4 regions of the Streptomyces sp. 351MFTsu5.1 genome follow, and region 1 is predicted to be linked to each of the others. Evidence: riboswitches for the same ligand, from Rfam matches in the RefSeq annotation. Region 1 holds a riboswitch; each other region holds the start of a gene.
What was found. A riboswitch is a leader RNA that binds a small molecule or an ion and turns the genes downstream of it on or off. The one in region 1 is predicted to bind cyclic di-AMP.

Region 1 (4,784 bases):
GGCGGTGTGCGCGTCCGGCGACGGCCCGCACAGGGGGAGCGGACCGCCGCCGGACCTTCTCGGCGGTGGTGGCCGACTGCCGCCCCTGGCCCGGGCGGCGGTGGGGAGCCGGTCACCTGGTGGAGGACGCTAAACCTGGGTGTGTCCGGGAGGTAACGCGTTGTGCGGAAGTGCCGTCAGGTAATCGACTGGTGACCGAAGGTGATCGTGATCCCGGGGTGCCGCCGTCGACTTCGCGTGGCGCGCTGACCGAAGTCGGGATTTCCTGCCGCTCGGGAGGTTTGGAGTGCTAGGAGCCGCATATATGCAAGATCTCCCGACGGGGGCGGTGTGTGCGCTCCTGAGGGACCGCAATAGGCTCCGGCCCCATGGACGTACTCATCCATCTCTTCGTCGGCCTGCACATCATCGGCATCGCCTCGCTGCTCGGCGGTTTCCTCACCCAGATGAAGGCGATGGGCCAGGGCGCCGCCCGGTTCGTCCCCGCGATGCTGCACGGCGCCGCGACCATGCTGGTCACCGGGGTGATCCTGGTCGGCCTCAACCAGGCCGACGACCAGCACGTCAACAACATCAAGATCGGCGTGAAGCTGGCCCTGCTGATCGTGATCCTCGGACTCGTCTATGTGAAGCGCGACGACGAGAAGGTCGACAAGAGGCTGTTCGGCCTGGTCGGCGCGCTGACCACGGCCAACGTCTTCATCGCGGTCCTGTGGACCTGAGAGCGGCACGCGCCTCGGCGACCGCTCCCACGGCGACGGCCAGCCAGGCCGCCACCGCGATCCACAGCAGCACCTCACCCGGCACCTTCAGCCAGGAGACGTCCACGGCGGCAGCGACCGACAGGGTCGCCGCAGCGGACATGCCCATGGGGAAGACGGTGGCCCAGCGCCGCACGTCGTAGCGCGGCCGCGGCCGCAGGCACTCGGCCACCAGCAGGACGGCGTACCAGACCAGGTCCAGCACCAGCAGCGTGACGGTCACCGCGTGCAGTACGCCCAGGTCGTCGTCGTTCCACAGGTACAGGCGCGCGCTGTCCGCGGCGATCAGCTGCGCGCCGGCCAGCGCCGAGACGGCGAGCGCGCCGCCCGCGATCCAGTGGTCACCGTGGCCCTCGAGCACCTGGCGCGGGTCGAAGCGGAAGAGCGCGACGCCGTAGAGGACCAGACCGAGCCAGAACAGCACGAGCGCGGTGTGCGCGAGCCAGGCCGCCGACTCGGCCGCCGCGAGGGTGGCGCCGAGGACCGCGAGGCCTTCCGTCGCCACGCAGCCCAGGAACACCCCGCCGGGCATCCGCCGCCTCCAGTGGCTCACGACGAACACGATCAGCACCGGCCACAGCAGTGCGGCCAGCGCGAGCAGCGCCTCGGCCAGGGGCTGCCGGCCGAGCGCGGAGAAGCCGGTGCCGAGGACGGTGGTCGCCGCCACCGCCGTCAGGGCGCCCGGCGTCCCGGCCTCGGCGGCCCATCGCGCGCGCTCCCGCAGCAGTCGTACGGCGAATTCGGCGGCCAGTCCCAGCCAGGCCGCGCAGCCGATCACCAGGGCGATCCGGGACAGCGTCGCGTAGCCGGTCAGATGCAGCCCGACCGACAGGATGCCGGTCGCCAGCACGGCGGCCCCGGCGGCGGGCGGGCGCTGCGTCCACCAGACGCGCAGGGGGGAGTACGGGGAGGTACCGGCCATGGACCGATGCTAGGAAGCTCCGCGCAGCCCGCGAGCGGGGCGCGCACGCGCGCGTGGGGGAAATCGCCCGGGCGGGGCGGGCACACGCGCGTGGGGGACATCGCGCGGGCGCAGGCGCCCCGCCCGCGCCACGGGACCTCAGGCCGGTCGCACCACGCTGTGGATCGCCGACTCGCCGTCGTAGTAGATCGACTCCTCGCGGACGTACGCGCCCGGCTTGGGGGCGTGGATCATCATGCCGTTGCCGATGTAGAGGCCGACATGGGTGATGTCGTCGTAGAAGAAGACCAGGTCACCCGGCTGGGCGTCGGCCAGGGAGACCGTGGTGCCGGCGTTGACCTGGTCGTAGGTGACGCGGGGGAGGGTGACGCCGGCGGCCTTCCAGGCGGCCTGGGTGAGGCCTGAGCAGTCGTAGGAGCCGGGGCCGGTGGCGCCCCACACATAGGGCTTGCCGATCTGTGCGCGGGCGAAGGCGAGCGCCTTGGCGGCCCTGGTGGCGTACGAGGAGTCGGTCGCGGTCGAGGTGCCGGTGCCCGGCGTGCTCTCCTGCCGGCCCGCCTCCTGCGCGGCCTTCTCCGCGGCCGCCTGCTGCCGGGCCAGCTCCGCCGCCTTGCGGGCCGCGGCCTCCTGCTTCGCCTTCTCGATCGCCGCGAGGCGGGCCTTCTCCTGAGCCGTCAGCTCCGAGAGCAGCTCGCGCGCGTCGGCGAGCTTCTTCTGGACGGTCGCCTTCGCGGTCTTCAGGTCGCTCTGCGTCTCGGTGAGCGACTGGAGGCTCTGGGAGGCCTCCTGACGCTTCTTCATCGTCGCCGACTGCTCGGAGACGTAGTCGTCGACCGCGCCCTTCTGGCGGCTCGTGAGGCGGCCCATCAGCTGCGTCTGGTCGAAGTAGTCCTGCGGGGTGTCGGCGAGCAGGAAGGTCGCTGTGCCGGGCGCGGCGGCCCCGGTGCGGTACTGCTCGGCGGCGAAGGAACCGAGCTCCTCCCGGGCCTGGTTGAGCTTCTCGGTGCGCCGCGCGACGTCGTCGAGGAGCGTGTCGACCTGCTTGCGCTGCTTGGTCGTCCGCTCCTTGGCCGCGTTGTAGGTGTCGGTCGCCGACTCCGCCTGGCGGTAGAGGTCGTCGACCTTCTTCTCGACCTCTTCGAGACTGGGTTTGTCATCGGCCGGCGCGGCGTTCGCCGACTGGGACAGCAGGGCCACGGAGGTGAGCGCGGCCGTCGCGAGGGCCGGGGTCCGTATGCCTGCTACGCGCGTACCAGCGGGACGCGACTTGCGGTGCGACGCCAAGGGAGGCGACTCCTTCCGTGCTCCGCCTACCGGGTTAGCTGTCGGGTTCGGGCGGGAAGGGTTGCCCTACGGCGCTCCCGTGGGCGGGAGTCGGCCGATTCACCCCGGGGTTCGGTGGGTCCCCGGCTCCGGGCGCGCGGCGGCGCTGCCGGACTCGGCGGAGGCCGCGCGGCCCGGCGACGTTCGCCGGAGGGGGTCGTACGGCCTACCGGGAACGGTAGCCAACTGCTGTGGCCCCTGTGAAGGTTGATGTTCGATATGCCCGATACATTTTCGTGACCTTCGGTCAGGGGTGCGTGGCTGACGGTCGGCGCCGAGTGGTCTGTCGCGGCTCGAGTGCTTTTCCTGAGTGTGACCGCGAGGCGGAGGAAGGGCGGTTCCGGCGGGGCGCGGCGCCTGCCAGCCGGCCGCGGACCGTGACGACACGGCTCCGGAGGGTCGTGGGCCGGCGCCGGACGGGCGGGGTGCGACAGCTGTCGCGGCCTGCGCCCGGGCGCTGAGCGGGCCTGCGCCCGGGCGCTGGGCGTGCCGATTCCGGCGATGTTCTCAGGGCGGCGGCGGGCTGTCAGTGGGGCCCCCTAGACTCGGAGAGCGATGAGCAGCCTCTTTGACGACAGCTTCCTGGCGGACCTCCAGGCCCCTCGCGGGCACGCGGAGGAACCCCCGCCGCCGCCCGAGGACGACCACGTGCCGGAACCCGTTCCGGACGATCTGTTCGGCGGGAAGTTCGACGTGCCCCCGGACCGGGACGCCTACTACCGCGATGGCGCCCCCCGCCCGGTGCTGGACGCGGCCGCGCTCCTGGACGGGCTGAACGAGAACCAGCGCGCCGCCGTCGTGCACTCCGGCACCCCGCTGCTCATCGTGGCCGGCGCCGGCTCCGGCAAGACCCGGGTGCTCACCCACCGCATCGCCCACCTCCTCGGCGAGCGCCGTGTCCACCCCGGCCAGATCCTCGCGATCACCTTCACCAACAAGGCCGCGGGCGAGATGAAGGAGCGCGTCGAGCAGCTCGTCGGCCCGCGGGCCAACGCGATGTGGGTGATGACCTTCCACAGCGCGTGCGTGCGGATCCTGCGCAGGGAGTCGAAGAAGCTCGGGTTCACCTCCTCCTTCTCGATCTACGACGCCGCCGACTCGAAGCGTCTGATGGCCCTGGTCTGCCGCGACCTCGACCTCGACCCCAAGAAGTTCCCGCCGAAGTCCTTCAGCGCCAAGATCAGCAACCTGAAGAACGAGCTGATCGACGAGGAGGACTTCGCCGCCCAGGCCGCCGACGGCTTCGAGAAGACCCTCGCCCAGGCCTACGCCATGTACCAGTCGCGGCTGCGCGAGGCCAACGCCCTCGACTTCGACGACCTGATCATGACGACGGTCAACCTGCTGCGCGCCTTCCCGGACGTCGCCGAGCACTACCGCCGCCGCTTCCGGCACGTCCTCGTCGACGAGTACCAGGACACCAACCACGCCCAGTACGCGCTGGTCAGGGAGCTGGTCGGCACCTCCGAGCACCCCGTCGACGTACCGCCGAGCGAACACGACCTGCCGCCCGCCGAGCTCTGTGTCGTCGGTGACGCCGACCAGTCGATCTACGCCTTCCGCGGCGCGACCATCCGCAACATCCTCCAGTTCGAGGAGGACTACCCGGACGCGGTGACGATCCTCCTGGAGCAGAACTACCGCTCCACCCAGACGATCCTCACCGCCGCCAATGCCGTCATCGAGCGCAACGAGTCCCGCCGCCCCAAGAACCTGTGGACCAACGCGGGCGCGGGTGCGCGCATCACCGGCTATGTCGCCGACACCGAGCACGACGA
Region 2 (4,784 bases), 230 kb from region 1:
CCACCGCCGTCGCCCCCGCCCTCACCACCATGCGCCAGCCCTTCGACCGCATCAGCACCGAGATGGTCCGCATGCTCCTGGCCCAGATCGCCGGCGAGGACCCGGCGGGCGTCATCCTCCCGACCGAACTGGTGGTGCGGGACTCGGCGTAGCGGTTCGCGGGAAGCGCCGAGGGGCCGCCCGGGCGCGGGGGTACAGCGGTCTCCGCGGCGGCGAACGCGACGGCGCGCGTGGCGGTCCCGGCGGCCGCGCAGGTGGCCCATGCGGCCGGCCGGGCCGGCGGCCCCGCGGCCGGTGACGCGTCACGGGCCGCCGCAACCCGCAAGTGCGGCGGGCACGTCGGCGCGAGCGGCACAGGTCACTTCTCCGGCCCGCCGTCGAAGTCCTCGGCAAAGACCATCCCGTCGGCTCGTGGGGAGACCGCAAGGCCGCCGCCGTAGAGCAGGAGGCTCGCGGCCTCCACAAGGGTCCGCCGGTAGTGGTGAACGCCCCCGACCGGCCGTGGGTTTCGGGCCGCGCCCGGCAGGGTCCGTCGGCCGGGGCGGTGCCGTACCACCGCGTGACCGCCGCACCCCGGAACCGGAACTGCCGTCAACGGATGTGAAAGCAGCAGCCGTCCGGTTCGCGTCGAGTCGGAGGGGCCAACCATCCGTATTCTCTGATCATGGCCGCCTCCCCCGCATATTCACTCATCGCCACCGACCTGGACGGCACGCTGCTCCGCGCCGACGACACCCTCTCCGACCGGTCGCTGGCCGTGCTCGCGAGGGTCGCGGAGGGCGGGGCACAGCACCTCGTCGTGACGGGACGGCCGGCCCCCAGAGTGCGGCCCCTCCTCGACGACCTCGGCAGCACGGGGCTCGCGGTGTGCGGACAGGGCGCGCAGGTGTACGACGCCGGCGCGGACCGCCTGCTCTGGTCGGTCACCCTGGACCGGGAGCTGGCCGAGACCGCGCTCGGGAAGATCGAGGCCGAGGTGGGGCAGGTGTACGCGGCGGTGGACCAGGACGGTGTCGACGGGCTCACGCTCATCGAGCCGGGCTATCTGATGCCCCACCCGACCCTGCCCGCCGTGCGGGTCGGGCGGCGCGACGACCTGTGGTGCGAGCCGATCAGCAAGGTGCTGCTGCGCCACCCGTACCTGTCCGACGACGAGTTGGCGGTCACGGCCCGCTCGGTGGTCGGTTCGCTGGCCACCGTCACCATGTCGGGGCCCGGTACCGTCGAACTCCAGCCATGCGGCATCACCAAGGCGACCGGCCTCGCGCTGGCCGCCGAGCACCTGGGCCTGGGCCCCGAGGTGACGATCGCCTTCGGCGACATGCCCAACGACATCCCCATGTTCGACTGGGCGGCCCACGGCGTCGCGATGGCCAACGCCCACCCCGAACTCAAGGCCGTGGCCGACGAGGTGACCCTGTCGAACGAGGACGACGGCATCGCCGTCGTCCTCGAAAGACTCTTCAGCCAGGCGTAGTTCCCAGCAGGCGTGGTTCCCGGCAGGCGCCGTTCCTAGTACGCGCCGAACACGTTGTCGATGGACCCGTACCGCGCCGCCGCGTAGTTGCAGGCCGCGGTGATGTTCGCCACCGGGTCGTACGGGTCCCACGAGGTGTTGGCCACGTGGTACGCGTTGAACGTCGGGTCGATCACCTGGAGCAGGCCCTTGGACGGGGTGCCGGCGGCCGCGTTGGAGTCCCAGAGGTTGATGGCGTAGGGGTTGCCGGAGGACTCGCGGATGACGTTGCGGTAGATGCCGTCGTAGGAGCCGGGAATCCCGTGCTCCGCCATGACGGCGAGGGAGGCGCGGATCCAGCCGTCGAGGTTGTTGGCGTACCCGAGGGTGGTCGCGGTCTGCACGGTCGGGGTGGCCGCGGACGCGGTGGTCGCGCCGACGAGCGGGAGCGCGAGGACGGCGACCCCGGTTCCGGCGATCGCGAGCTTGCGGACGAGACGGTTGGTGCGCGAAGCGCGGTGCTGAGCGGCAGCGGGCATGGCGAAGTTCCTCTCCGTCGCCTGCGAGGTGAGCTGTCGGGTTCGGGCGGGGAGTTGCCCGGCCATGCCCGCAAAAGGCATGACTTCACCCCGAGCCGTACCGGTTTGTCCGAAGACGCCCGTTCCGGCGACTTACCTGGGTCCCCCGCTCCTGCCGTGGTTTCTCGGTGGGTGTACGGGCGGTGGCAGGATTCGGCGTCCGCCCGACAGGCCGGGAACGTATGCGAGAGCACATGTCCGGAACAAGTGGCGAATTCACATGCGGTGCCTATTGACCTTGGTCGGGGGTATTTGGGGCACTTGATCCTTTGCGGTCGCAAGCCTCAACTCGCTCGCACGGAAAGGCGGATTGGAGGATTCCGGATATCTGCCGGTCCGTCAGTCGGAGTGAGTCAAGTCACGCCCGAGCGCAAGACGCGCAAAACGGGCAAGAGGCCCAACTCGGAGTCAACCGGCTGTTCGTGGGATCCGCTTCTCCCACGTCCGGTGGAACACCACCTCGCCGCCTTCGGCGCAGATCACCTCGTTCGAGGTGTGGAAGTCGCTGCCGTCGCAGCTGATCTCCGAGCGGGTGCGCACGGTGGTGTCCCAGGCGAGCTCGGGGCGGTGCAGCCGGATCGACCAGTCCGAGCGGGCGCGCGCCGACAGGGGGTCCTGCTCGTCGATCGTGTACGACTCCCGCACGTCCTCGGTGCACTCCAGCCCGTCGGGGTACACGCGCGTGCCGCCGTACCGGGGGTCGATCTCCAGACGCCACTCGCCCTTGGCCACGTCCCGCACCACCAGGCGCGCGGGGCGGGGCTCGTCCAGGGTCACGGGGCTCCACCCGTCAGCGGCCACGCCACGGGCCACCCCGAGCGACACGGACTGCTCCGGCTCCTCGAACGCGATGTCCGAGGGCGCGTGGCCCAAGGAGGCATCACGCGCGCGTACCGGCAGCTCGAGGAAGCTGCCCGCCGGGTCCAGCGAGAAACCGGCCTGCGACTCGGGCTGCGGCCAGATCCACGGCCAGTACGCCGAGGACACGGCGAGCCGGATCCGATGGCCGGGCCGGAAGGCGTGCCCGGCGCCGTTCAGCTCGAAGGCGACCTCCTGCGTGGCCCCCGGCTCCCAGGGCACCGCCCGGTCCGGGCCGAGGCGCGCGGAGAGGTTGAGCGCTCCCCGGGTCACCAGGGTCGACGAGCCGTCCGGGGCGACATCGCACAGCCGCGCGACGACCTGCCCGCGCGACACCTCCGAGGTCACCCTGAGCCGCACCCGCGGCCGCCCGAGCACCCACGTCTCCGCGCCCACCGCGAAGTCGAAGCAGGCCGAGCGGGCGTCCTCCTCCCGCTGGTCCGGCGGCAGATCGGCGTCCTGGCCGAGCGGGACGAACCGGCCGGCGTCCACCCCCGTGTGCTGCGGCGAACGGACCAGCGCGGCGGGGCCCTGGAGGCCGTACGACACCGTCGTGACGTGAGGGGAGGGCCAGACGGGCTCGCCGGCCCAGCGGCCGGGCAGGGTGCCGTAGGCCGCCGTCGGCGGGTGGGAGTCGCTGATGTGGGCGCGCAGCAGGGGCTCGCGCATGACGCCGGTGTCGATGCCCTTGAGGTGCTGGTCCCACCAGCGCAGGGTCTCCCGGAGGAGGCCGGTCACCGGGCCCGGCAGACCGTGGTCCGGGTGCGGGTGGGTCCAGGGGCCGATGATCCCGCGGACCCGGTCGGCGGGCAGGTGCTCGACCAGCCGGAGGACGGTGTCGCGGTACGGGTCGTGCCATGCGCCCACCGCCAGGACGGCCGCGTCGATCGCGCCGTAGTCCTCGCGGACGCTGTTCCGGCGCCAGTACGCGTCGCGGGTCTGGTGGGCGAGCCAGGTGTGCAGGGGCGGCTCCACGGTCTCCAGGCGCCTGAGCCACATGTCCCGCCAGGCCTCGCCGACGTGGAGCGGGTCCGGCGGCCGGCACGCGAGCGCGAGCGTGGCCGCCGCGCACGCGTGCGTGTCCACCGCGAGGACGGAACCGCCCAGGTGGTGCACGTCGTTGTCGTAGCGGTCGTCGGTGCCGCAGACCGTGACGACCGCCTTGAGCGGCCCGGGTGCGAGGGCCGCGATCCGCAGGGAGCCGAAGCCGCCCCCGGCGCTGCCGATCATGCCGACCCGGCCGTCGCACCAGGGCTGCGCCGCCAGCCAGTCGATCACCCCGACCCCGTCGGCGGGCTCGGCCGTCCCGTACGGCTCGCCCGGCACGCCCTCGCTGGCGCCGTGCCCGCGCGCGTCCACCCGCACGGCGGCATAGCCGTGGCTCGCGTACCAGGGGTGGCGCCGGCCGTCGCGGGCCGCCGTCGAGTCGGTGAGGCCGCCCGGCAGGTATTCCAGGATCGCGGGTACCGGTTCAGGGGTGAGCGGCCGCCACACGCGCGCGTACAGCAGCGTCCCGTCCGGCATCGGGACACGGACGTCCTCGTGGACCGTCTCGTGTGTCAACGCACCGGGCGCACGGTGCGGCGCAGCTGGGACACAGTCGGTTACTTCCCTACAAGTCGATGGATATCCGTTCTTTTCAGGTGATCAAAAACATACCGGTCGTGATCCGATACCGCCTGGCATGGACGGGGCGGGCGCTATCGGTGATCCAAAGGTGACCGGATACGCTGACTTGAGTGATGGCAGCGCCTTATCGACATTCCGTTTGACCGCCAGAAGACACCAGCAGACAGGAGACCCCTCGTGACCGTCGTCGGGCCGTTCGGGCTGAGCGTGCGGGACCAGGCTCTGGAAGCCGATGTCCAGGCCGGAATGACGGCTGTCGAGGA
Region 3 (4,784 bases), on a different contig from region 1:
GGTGAGCGAGCCGATCTGGTTCACCTTGACGAGCAGCGCGTTGGCGGCGCCGTCCTCGATGCCGCGGGCCAGGCGCTCCGGGTTGGTGACGAAGAGGTCGTCGCCGACGATCTGGACCTTGTCGCCCAGCTTGTCGGTGAGGACCTTCCAGCCGGCCCAGTCGTCCTCGAACAGCGGGTCCTCGATGGAGACGAGCGGGTAGGCCGCCACGAGCTCCTCGTAGTACTCCGTCATCTCGGCGGCGGAGCGGTCCTTGCCCTCGAACTGGTACTTGCCGTCCTTGTAGAACTCGGAGGCGGCGACGTCGAGCGCCAGGGCGACCTGCTCGCCGGGGATGTAACCGGCTTCCTTGATCGCTTCGAGGATGAGGTCCAGGGCGGCGCGGTTGGACTCCAGGTTCGGGGCGAAGCCGCCCTCGTCGCCGAGGCCGGTCGACAGGCCCTTGCTCTTCAGGACCTTCTTGAGGGTGTGGTAGACCTCGGTGCCCCAGCGCAGCGCCTCGGAGAAGGACTCCGCGCCGATGGGGGCGATCATGAACTCCTGGATGTCCACGTTGGAGTCGGCGTGCGAGCCGCCGTTCAGGATGTTCATCATCGGAACGGGCAGCAGGTGCGCGTTCGGGCCGCCCAGGTAGCGGAACAGCGGCAGGTCGCTGGCCTCGGACGCGGCGTGCGCGACGGCGAGGGAGACGCCGAGGATGGCGTTGGCGCCGAGCGAGCCCTTGTTGTCGGTGGCGTCCAGGTCGAACATCGCCTGGTCGATCAGCCGCTGCTCGGTGGCGTCGTAGCCGACGAGCTCCGGGCCGATCTGCTCGATGACGGCGAGGACGGCCTTCTCGACACCCTTGCCCTGGTAGCGGTTGGGGTCACCGTCACGCAGTTCGATGGCCTCGAAGGCACCGGTGGAGGCGCCGGACGGGACGGCGGCACGACCGGTGCTGCCGTCGTCGAGGCCGACCTCGACCTCGACGGTGGGGTTGCCTCGCGAGTCGAGGATTTCCCTGGCTACGACGACGTCGATGGACGGCACGAGCATCTCCTTCTGCAATGGTGAGCCTGGCGACTAGAGCCTAACCGGCTCCGGGGCTTCGGCCACCGTGTGGACCGACCTGTGGACGAAACCGAGAGTAAATTGTTTCTGAACTGAACAAAGACGGCCGTGCAAGCGCGCACAAAAAACCCCGCCCCGGTGCGTACGGGGGAACACGCACCGGAGCGGGGAGCCCGTGGGGACGGGGGGTGACCCTCACGAGGCCTTCAGTATGAGGACCACGGGTATGAGGGCGCTGTGGTTCAGGTAGGAATCACTTGAGGTGCAGCTGCTGACCCGGGTAGATCAGGTTCGCGTCCTCGATGATGTCCTTGTTCAGCTTGAAGAGCGTCTGGTAGCCGCCCTTGACCTTGTGCTTCGCGGCGATCGAGCTGAGGGTGTCACCCTTGACGACCTTGTACTCGCCGTCGCCCTTCTTGACCTTCTTGCCGGTCGGGGTGGTGACGGTCTTCTTGGCCGCCGGACGCTCGGAGGAGCGGGAGGCGCTCTGCTCGTTGGTCGAACGGGTGCCGGCGCTGGAGCCCGAGTTCGAGGAGCTGGAGGAGGACGAGCTGCCGCCGTTGTAGGCGGCGCTGGACAGGCCCGTGCCGCAGACCGGCCAGGCGCCCTTGCCCTGGGAGGCGAGGACCTTCTCGGCGACGGCTATCTGCTGCGACTTGCTGGCCTGGTTGGCCTGCGGGGCGTAGGCGGTGCCGCCGTACGCGGCCCAGGTGGAGGCGGAGAACTGCAGGCCGCCGTAGTAGCCGTTGCCGGTGTTGATGGACCAATTGCCGCCGGACTCGCACTGGGCGACGGCGTCCCACTCGGAGGCGGTGGCGGCGGAGGCGTTGCCGGCCGCCATCAGCGGGGCGGCGATGGCGACACCGGTGACGCCGGCGAGCGCGGCGGCGCGGGTGGCCTTGGACGGACGACGGTGCTTGCCCTTGCCGGAAAACAGCATGGTGGATCCCCTCACCGACGCCTGCGAGGTGAGCTGTCGGGTTCGGGCCGGTTGAGTTGCCCGGTCACGCACAGTGCGTGACTTCACCCCAAGCCGGTCCAGCGTGAACTGCTGGGCCCGGCGCTTACCTTGGGTCCCCCGCTCCTGCCTACGGCGCTTGACGCGACGACTGTTCCCGTACGGCCGCTGGCAGGATTCGGCGTTGCGACAGACGGGGCTCGGGTTGCCGAGCGGTGACGACGGTAGACATGCGCTCGGCGGAATTTCAAAGACGATCAGGGCTTCTGAGACTCATCCCACACTTTCACCAAAGTGGACATTCGGTGCGAAGTGTGACGTGAACTCCCGCTGTTTTTCAGGCCTTTTCGGCCCTATTCCACCCCTGTGTCGAGCGTCTGACCGGCGGAGATGTCGCTGGGGTCGGCCCCGATGCGGTCCCTGTTCTCGGCGTAGAGGGCGCGCCATCCGCCGTCGAGGCCAAGGGAGTCGGCGATGGAGGCGAGGGAGTCGCCCTCCTTGACGGTGTACGTGCGAGCGGCGTGACGGCCCGAGGAGGTGCCCGCACTCTTCGTCGCGACCTCGTCCCCGCTGTCGCCGCGGTGCTTGCCGGTGCCGCCGAGGGAGCCGACGTCCACCAGGGCCGAAGAGCCGCCCTCCTGCCAGGACTTGTCCGCTTCGTCCTCTTCTGGGCTCACCACGGGCGAGCCGTCGGAAGACTGTGCGTCTTCTTTGCCGGAGGCTTCGGAACCCTTGGTGTCGCTTTCGCCCGCCTTGGAGGTGCTTTCGCCACTCTTGGACGGGGTGGCCGACGGGGAGGGGGTCGCGGACGAGCCGTCCAGGGAGTCGAGCAGACCGGGAGAGTCCTCGGTGCCCGACGAGTTGGACGAATCAGACGATACGGATGATTCCGACGATCCGGACGCGGAAGCCGAGGGCGTTCCGCTCGCCAGGCCGGTGTCGACGCCGGCCGAGCTCGAGTCCTTGCTGAGCCCGTTGAGCAGACCGCAGGTCGGCCAGGCGGCGATGCCCTGGTCGTCGAGGAGCTTCTCCGCCACGGCTATCTGCTGGTTGCGGCTGGCCAGGTCCGCGGTCTTGGCGTACTCGAGGCCGCCGTACTTCTCCCAGTTCTCCTGGGACATCTGGAGGCCACCGTAGTAGCCGTTGCCGTCGTTGGCGCTCCAGGAGCCACCGCTCTCGCACTCCGCGACCCGGTCCCAGGTGGTGCCGGTCGCGGCGCTCGCTCCGGACGCCGCGAGCAGGGGGATCGCGATGGCGGATCCCGTCACACCGGCCGCCACGAGCAGCGCCGGAGCCTGACGGGGGCGACGGTGACGACCGTTCCCGGAGAGCATGAAGGGACCTTTCCCGAGACTTCAGAGACCCACGCGGCGAGTGGTACGGACCACCGCGTTGGTCCGTGAACGTATAGGGGTTCGATCACTTGTCACAAGTTAATGCCGCGTAGATCACGTGAAGATCACAGACTTGAGGGCGCGTCATGTTTAGGCGGCCGTGCGGCGGGGTTCAGGGGACCCCTCGGTCGATTACCGGACGGGAGTGAACTCCACGGGCAAAGTACGCAGTCCACGCATGATGAGCCCACCCCGCCAGCGCAAATCGGCTGAATCCACCGCGAGTTGCAGATCGGGGAGCCGGGTGAGGAGCGTGGCGAGCGCGGTCTGGCCCTCCAGCCGGGCGAGCGGGGCACCGAGGCAGTAGTGGATCCCGTGGCCGTAACCGAGGTGCTGATTGTCACGGCGGGACAGATCGAGCACGTCGGGGTCGGCGAACCGCTCCGGATCCCGGTCCGCCGCGGCGAGCACGACGAGCACGGGATCGCCGGCCGCGATGTCCTGACCGCCGATGGTGAGCGGCTCGGTGGCGAACCGCCAGGTGGCGAGCTCGACCGGGCCGTCGTAGCGCAGCAGCTCTTCCACGCCGGTCTCGAGGAGGTCGGTGCGGCCGGCGGCGAGCGACTGCTGGAGCCTCTCGCGCTGCTCAGGGTGGGTGAGAAGGGCGTAGGTGCCGTTGCCGATGAGGTTGACGGTGGTCTCGAAACCCGCGAAGAGAAGGATGAAGGCCATCGCCGCGGCCTCGTTCTCGGTGAGGTGTTCGCCGTGGTCGGAGGCGCGGATGAGCCCGGAGATGAGGTCCTCGCCAGGGGTGGGCTCGTCGGGCAGCGCTTCCCGCTTGCGGTGGATGAGCTCGGCCAGATACCCGCGCATCTTCTTCACGGACCGCGCGACCCCGCCCCGCGGGCCTCCCCCGTGGCGGATCATCATGCCCGCCCAGTCACGGAAGTCGTCCTGGTCCTCGCGGGGGACGCCCAGGAGGTCGCAGATCGCGTAGATGGGGAGCGGGAAGGCGAAGTCGTGGATGAGGTCGGCGGAGCCGGTCGCCGCGAAACGGTCGATGAGACGGTCCGTCAACTCCTGCACCCGGGGGGCGAACTCGGCGACCCTTCTCGGCGTGAACGCCTTGCTGACGAGCCGTCGGAGCCTGGTGTGGTCCGGCGGATCGATGTTCAGCAGATGCGTCATCAGCTCCGCCTTGCGCTCCCCCGGAATGCCGGTCTTCCCCTTGGCGTGCTCCGGCTCGTCGTGGTGCGCCGGGTTCTTGCTGAGCCGCTGGTCGGCGAGCGCCTGCTTGGCGTCGGCGTAACGGGTGACCAGCCAGGCCTCCACCCCGCTGGGCAGCCGCGTCCGGTGCACGGGGGCGTGCTCCCGGAGCCAGGCGTAGGCGGGGTAGGGGTCGGTGGCGAACTCCCAGGTGAAGAGTTCGGGGGCGGGAGCCG
Region 4 (4,784 bases), on a different contig from region 1:
ACACCCGGCGTTTGCCGTGGTCAGGCCGTAGGGGAGCGGGTCGCGGTGATCACGACGGACGTGTAGGGCATGGTGGCGTGGCCGCCGAGCTTGTCGATCGCGGTCCCGGCGCGGTCCAGGACCTCCGCCATGGTGTCTGCGGGGAGTTGGGTGAGGCCGCCGAAGGTGGGGAGCTGGTCGAGCCACTCCTCTCGGGAGTAGGTGCGCTCCCAGGCGAAGCGCCACTGTTCCGGCTCGCTGAAGCTGCCGGTCCGCCGGATCCCGTCGGCGATTCTCGCGAACAGCGGCTGGTAGGCGTCCACGGCCGAGCCTTTGAGGAGACCGGGGTTGAACGGGGAATCGGGGGCGACCCGTTGGAGTGCTTCGGCCAGGGCGTCGATCACCTCGGCCGGGAGCTGGGGGACGTGGTGGAAGGGGGCGAGTCGGCCGCCGGGCCGGAGGACCTGGGCCGCCTTGGCCGCGCCGGCGACGGGGTCCACCCAGTGCCAGGCGGTGCCGGCGATGACCGCGTCGAACTGCCGCCCGGCCGGCTGCCAGTCCTCGAACCTGGCGACCTCGACCTCGATGCGGCTGCGTCGCGCGAGGGCGGCCATCCGCTCGTCGGGTTCGACACCGAGCACGGTGCAGCCGGCCGCCTGGAACTGCCGGGCCTCGATGCCGGTTCCGGCTCCGACGTCGAGGACGTGCCGGCCGGGGCTTGCCGCGACGATCCTGTCCACGAGGGCCTGGGGATACGGCGGTCGGGAGCGGTCGTAGCGTTCGGCGTCCACGCCGAACGACTCGGCCGTCTGCCGGTGGCGGTGGGGCTCGGGGCCGGGCGTGTCCGGCTGTCCCTGCGATAAAGTGGGCATGCGCCCACATTAATGGGCGGTTGCCCACTTGTTAAGGCGCGGCGGCGCGGAAAGGGAGACGATGCCGTCAGGGGTGCACATCCACAACGTGCGCGGCCAGTTGTTCGAAGCCGCCGAGCGCGTCCTGCTGCGGGACGGGCCCGACGCGTTGACCAGCCGGGCCGTCACGGAGGAGGCGAACTGCGCCAAGGGCGTGCTGCACCGGCACTTCGCCGACTTCGACGCTTTCCTGGCGGAACTGGTCCTCGATCGCGTCCGCGGCATCGAGGACCGGACCACGACTCTGCGCGCGGCCGCCGGGACCGGGAGCGTGGTGGACAACCTCACCGACGCACTGCAGGACCTGTTCGGTCCGGTCACGGTGGCGATCGTCGCGCTCATCACCTTCCGCGACGGCCTCCGCGCCCGGCTGCGCGAGGCCGGTCTGACCGGCATCCCGCTGGCCGTGCAGGGCGCCGCGATGATCGCCGCATACCTCACCGCCGAGCGGGAGTCGGGGCGCCTGGCCGGTGACGCGGACATCGACACGCTCGCCCCCACCCTCGTCGGGGCCGGGCACCTGCTGTTCGCCGACCGGACGAGCGCCCCGCCGCAGACCACCGCCGTCCGCAAGATGGTGACCACGGTCATCGCCGGCGCCCTGCGACCACCCCGGCCGTGACCCGAGCGCCCGGGCCGCACCTCGCCAGTAATGCGTGCGGGAGTCGGTCCCCGGATGGCGTATGCTGGTTTCACCGACGCGGGGTGGAGCAGCTCGGTAGCTCGCTGGGCTCATAACCCAGAGGTCGCAGGTTCAAATCCTGTCCCCGCTACTCACGGCTCAGGGCCGGAGTCCAGTCACTGGACTCCGGCCCTGAGTGTTTCCCGGAGCGCGCTCATCACCTGGCGTGAGCGATCCGGTCAACTCGCCCGTTTTTCACCGGTCATGGGCCGTAAGTCCTGCGGGATTTCGTTAATGATCAAGCGGAACAGCTTGGAATCGGGCCCCCGGGTCTATTAACGTTCGATAACGCAGCGCGGTCGTCCCAGCCGTCACAAGAGACGGCTCCGTGCTCACGCGCCGAATTCCGCAAGGGAACCGGGGAACCACCACCTTGGGGTGAATCGCTCGTCTGCCGCCGTGGCCACACGGCGGGTATACGCGCGTAGGAGACCTTCCTGCTCCGAACCCGTCAGCTAACCCGGTAGGCGAGAAGGAAGGAAAGGAGCGCGCCCACGTGGCGTCCAACCCGCCTGCCCCCGAGGCCCCGTCCGTACCGCGCAGCACTCTCGTGTACGGCGGCTACCGCGCCGACGACGAGGCCCCCCTCGGCGAGTGGAACCCGACCGCGGACTCCCTCGCCCCGGTGCGAGGCCGGCACCGCGTGGCCAAGCAGCGCGGCGGCGGATTCGCCCGCAGCTCCACCGTCCTCGGCGTCGGTGTCATAGCCGCGGTCAGCGCCGGCGGCATGGCCAGCGCCAACACCGGCAAGCCGCCGGTCTCCATCTCGATGCCGGACCTGCCGAACGTCGGCTCGCTCATCTCGGACGACTCCGACTCCGGCGCCGACGACACGAGCGCCTTCAGCAGCGTCGGCACCGCCACCGTCGACACCGCCAAGGGCACCTCGGACGCCGGTGAGGCGCTGCGCTCGCGCATCCTCGCCCAGGCCGAGACGCAGCAGGACCAGCTCGACACCAAGGCCGCCCAGGCCGTCGCCGACGCCGCCCAGAAGGAGGCCGACGCGGCCGCCGCCAAGGCGGAGAAGGAAGCCCAGCAGCAGGCCGCCGCCGCGAAGAAGAAGGCGGAGGAGGCGGCCGCGAAGAAGGCCGAGGCCGCGCGTCTGGCCGAGCTCGCCAAGCAGTACACGCTGCCGACCTCGTCGTACACGATCACGGGCACCTTCGGTCAGGCCGGTTCGCTGTGGTCCTCCGGCTACCACACGGGCCTCGACTTCGCCGCCCCCACGGGCACGCTCATCAAGGCGATCCACAGCGGCACCGTCACGGAGGCCGGCTGGGCCGGTTCCTACGGCTACCGCACGATCCTCACCCTCGACGACGGCACCGAGCTGTGGTTCTGCCACCAGTCCTCGATCAGCGTCAGCGTGGGCCAGAAGGTCGGCACCGGTGACGTCATCGGCCGCGTGGGCGCCACCGGCAACGTGACCGGCGCGCACCTGCACCTGGAGGTCCACCCGGGCGGTGCGGCGACCGGGATCGACCCGATGGCGTGGCTGCAGGGCAAGGGGCTCAACCCCTGAGGCTCCCTGAGGATCTCTGAGGTCCGGAGGGGCTGATTCCGCTTGTTTACGAGGACTTTGCGGCCGTAGCGGAAGATCCCCGTCGGGCAGGGGCGTTGACGTATCACATGACTTCTCTGCGCAAGCTCGGCTCCTCCGACCTCGAGGTCTTCCCGCTCGCCCTCGGCGGCAACGTCTTCGGCTGGACCGCCGACGAGGCCACGTCCTTCGCCGTCCTCGACGCGTACACCGCCGCGGGCGGCAACTTCGTCGACACGGCCGACTCGTACTCCTCGTGGGTCGACGGCAACTCCGGCGGCGAGTCCGAGACGATCATCGGCAGGTGGCTGGCCGCCCGCGGCAACCGCGACGACGTCGTCATCGCCACGAAGGTCAGCCAGCACCCCGACTTCCCCGGGCTGACCGCCGCCAACATCAAGGCCGCCGCCGACGCCTCCCTGAAGCGCCTCGGCACCGACCACATCGACCTCTACTACACCCACTTCGACAAGACCGAGGTGCCGGTCGAGGAGATCATCGGCGCGCTGGACGAGCTGGTGAAGGCGGGCAAGGTGCGCGCGATCGGCGCGTCCAACATCTCCGCCGCGCGGCTCTCGGAGTCCCTCGCCTTCTCCGACCGCGAGGGCCTGGCGCGCTATGTCGCCCTCCAGCCCCACTACAACCTGGTCTCACGCGACACGTACGAGGGCGAACTCCAGGCCGTCGCCTCCCGGGCGGGCCTCGCCGCCGTGCCGTACTACGCCCTCGCGTCCGGCTTCCTCACGGGCAAGTACCGCCCCGGTACGACGGTGGAGGGGGCGCGGGCGGCGGGTGCCGGCAAGCACCTCGACACCGACCGCGGCCGCAAGGTCCTCGCCGCCCTCGACGGCATCGCCGAGTCCCACGCGGCCCCGGTCGCCACGATCGCCCTCGCCTGGCTCGCGGCCCAGCCGACGGTCACGGCCCCCATCGCCTCCGCGCGCACGGTGGAGCAACTCCCGGCCCTGCTGGGGGTGGCGGACGTGACCCTGACGGAGGAGGAGCTGGGGCGCTTGACGGAGGCGTCGGCGTAAGAGCTCGCGGCCCTACGTGCGATACGGGTTGTACGCCGGATACGGCATCGTCGACTGGACCGGCATCGTCGGTTGCACCGGCAGCGCGGGGTTGCCCGGCTGGGGTGGGTAGCCGTACACGCCGTACACCCCGTACCCCGGCCAGGGCGGCGCGGCCACCGGCGGGGCCGTCACCCGTGCGGCATGGTCGAGCGCCGGCCGGGCCACCTCACGGCGCCGCCACAGCTCCTGGAGCAACTCCCGCTCCCGTACGACGAAGTCCGCGTTCGCGCGACCGAGCCGCCCCCGCCGCCGCAGGAAAGCGAGTGATGTCGCGTACGCCTCGTACTGCGCGACCGCCCGCCCCGCGGGCCGCCCGCCGAGCTGCCGGCGCGCGTACTCCCGCGCCACCCGCCGAGCCCGCATCGAGCCGAGTGCGTACGGCTCGGTCGGTGTCAGCCAGCCGGCGGCGGCGTAGGCGGGCAGCTCCTCGCGGACGGTCTTCAGCTCCCGCTGCCGCGTCCAGATCACCAGCCAGGTCAGCAGCGCGAACGCCGGCACCATGAACATCGCGTACACCGCGAAGAAGCCGTACTCCCCGAACGTCGACGAGCCGTTCCACGTCGCGTGCATGCCCATCGCGAGCAGCAGTCCGGACA

Region 2: it holds a riboswitch for cyclic di-AMP, as region 1 does, so the genes downstream of both, H295_RS0113695 (transglycosylase SLT domain-containing protein) here and H295_RS0112595 (C40 family peptidase) in region 1, are expected to answer to the same signal.
Region 3: it holds a riboswitch for cyclic di-AMP, as region 1 does, so the genes downstream of both, H295_RS0123770 (transglycosylase family protein) here and H295_RS0112595 (C40 family peptidase) in region 1, are expected to answer to the same signal.
Region 4: it holds a riboswitch for cyclic di-AMP, as region 1 does, so the genes downstream of both, H295_RS0141040 (M23 family metallopeptidase) here and H295_RS0112595 (C40 family peptidase) in region 1, are expected to answer to the same signal.

The regions. Positions count from the first base shown of each region.
Region 1 covers NZ_KB911779.1:120,259-125,042, reverse strand. Annotated here, with positions in the region: gene H295_RS0112605 (hypothetical protein) at 369-722, shown strand; gene H295_RS0112600 (tellurite resistance/C4-dicarboxylate transporter family protein) at 700-1,683, opposite strand; gene H295_RS0112595 (C40 family peptidase) at 1,822-2,967, opposite strand; cyclic di-AMP (ydaO/yuaA leader) riboswitch at 2,976-3,122, opposite strand; gene pcrA (DNA helicase PcrA) at 3,562-4,784, shown strand, end outside.
Region 2 covers NZ_KB911779.1:353,854-358,637, reverse strand. Annotated here, with positions in the region: gene H295_RS0113710 (LacI family DNA-binding transcriptional regulator) at 1-152, shown strand, start outside; gene H295_RS0113700 (HAD family hydrolase) at 665-1,477, shown strand; gene H295_RS0113695 (transglycosylase SLT domain-containing protein) at 1,513-1,995, opposite strand; cyclic di-AMP (ydaO/yuaA leader) riboswitch at 2,001-2,203, opposite strand; gene H295_RS0113690 (CocE/NonD family hydrolase) at 2,443-4,416, opposite strand; gene H295_RS0113685 (polyprenyl synthetase family protein) at 4,699-4,784, shown strand, end outside.
Region 3 covers NZ_KB911784.1:201,037-205,820, reverse strand. Annotated here, with positions in the region: gene eno (phosphopyruvate hydratase) at 1-1,035, opposite strand, end outside; gene H295_RS0123770 (transglycosylase family protein) at 1,304-1,990, opposite strand; cyclic di-AMP (ydaO/yuaA leader) riboswitch at 1,994-2,156, opposite strand; gene H295_RS0123765 (transglycosylase family protein) at 2,362-3,342, opposite strand; gene H295_RS0123760 (cytochrome P450 family protein) at 3,535-4,784, opposite strand, start outside.
Region 4 covers NZ_KB911804.1:51,484-56,267, forward strand. Annotated here, with positions in the region: gene H295_RS0141025 (class I SAM-dependent methyltransferase) at 21-851, opposite strand; gene H295_RS0141030 (TetR/AcrR family transcriptional regulator) at 913-1,512, shown strand; tRNA gene H295_RS0141035 (tRNA-Met) at 1,590-1,663, shown strand; cyclic di-AMP (ydaO/yuaA leader) riboswitch at 1,900-2,057, shown strand; gene H295_RS0141040 (M23 family metallopeptidase) at 2,069-3,094, shown strand; gene H295_RS0141045 (aldo/keto reductase) at 3,202-4,146, shown strand; gene H295_RS0141050 (PrsW family intramembrane metalloprotease) at 4,159-4,784, opposite strand, start outside.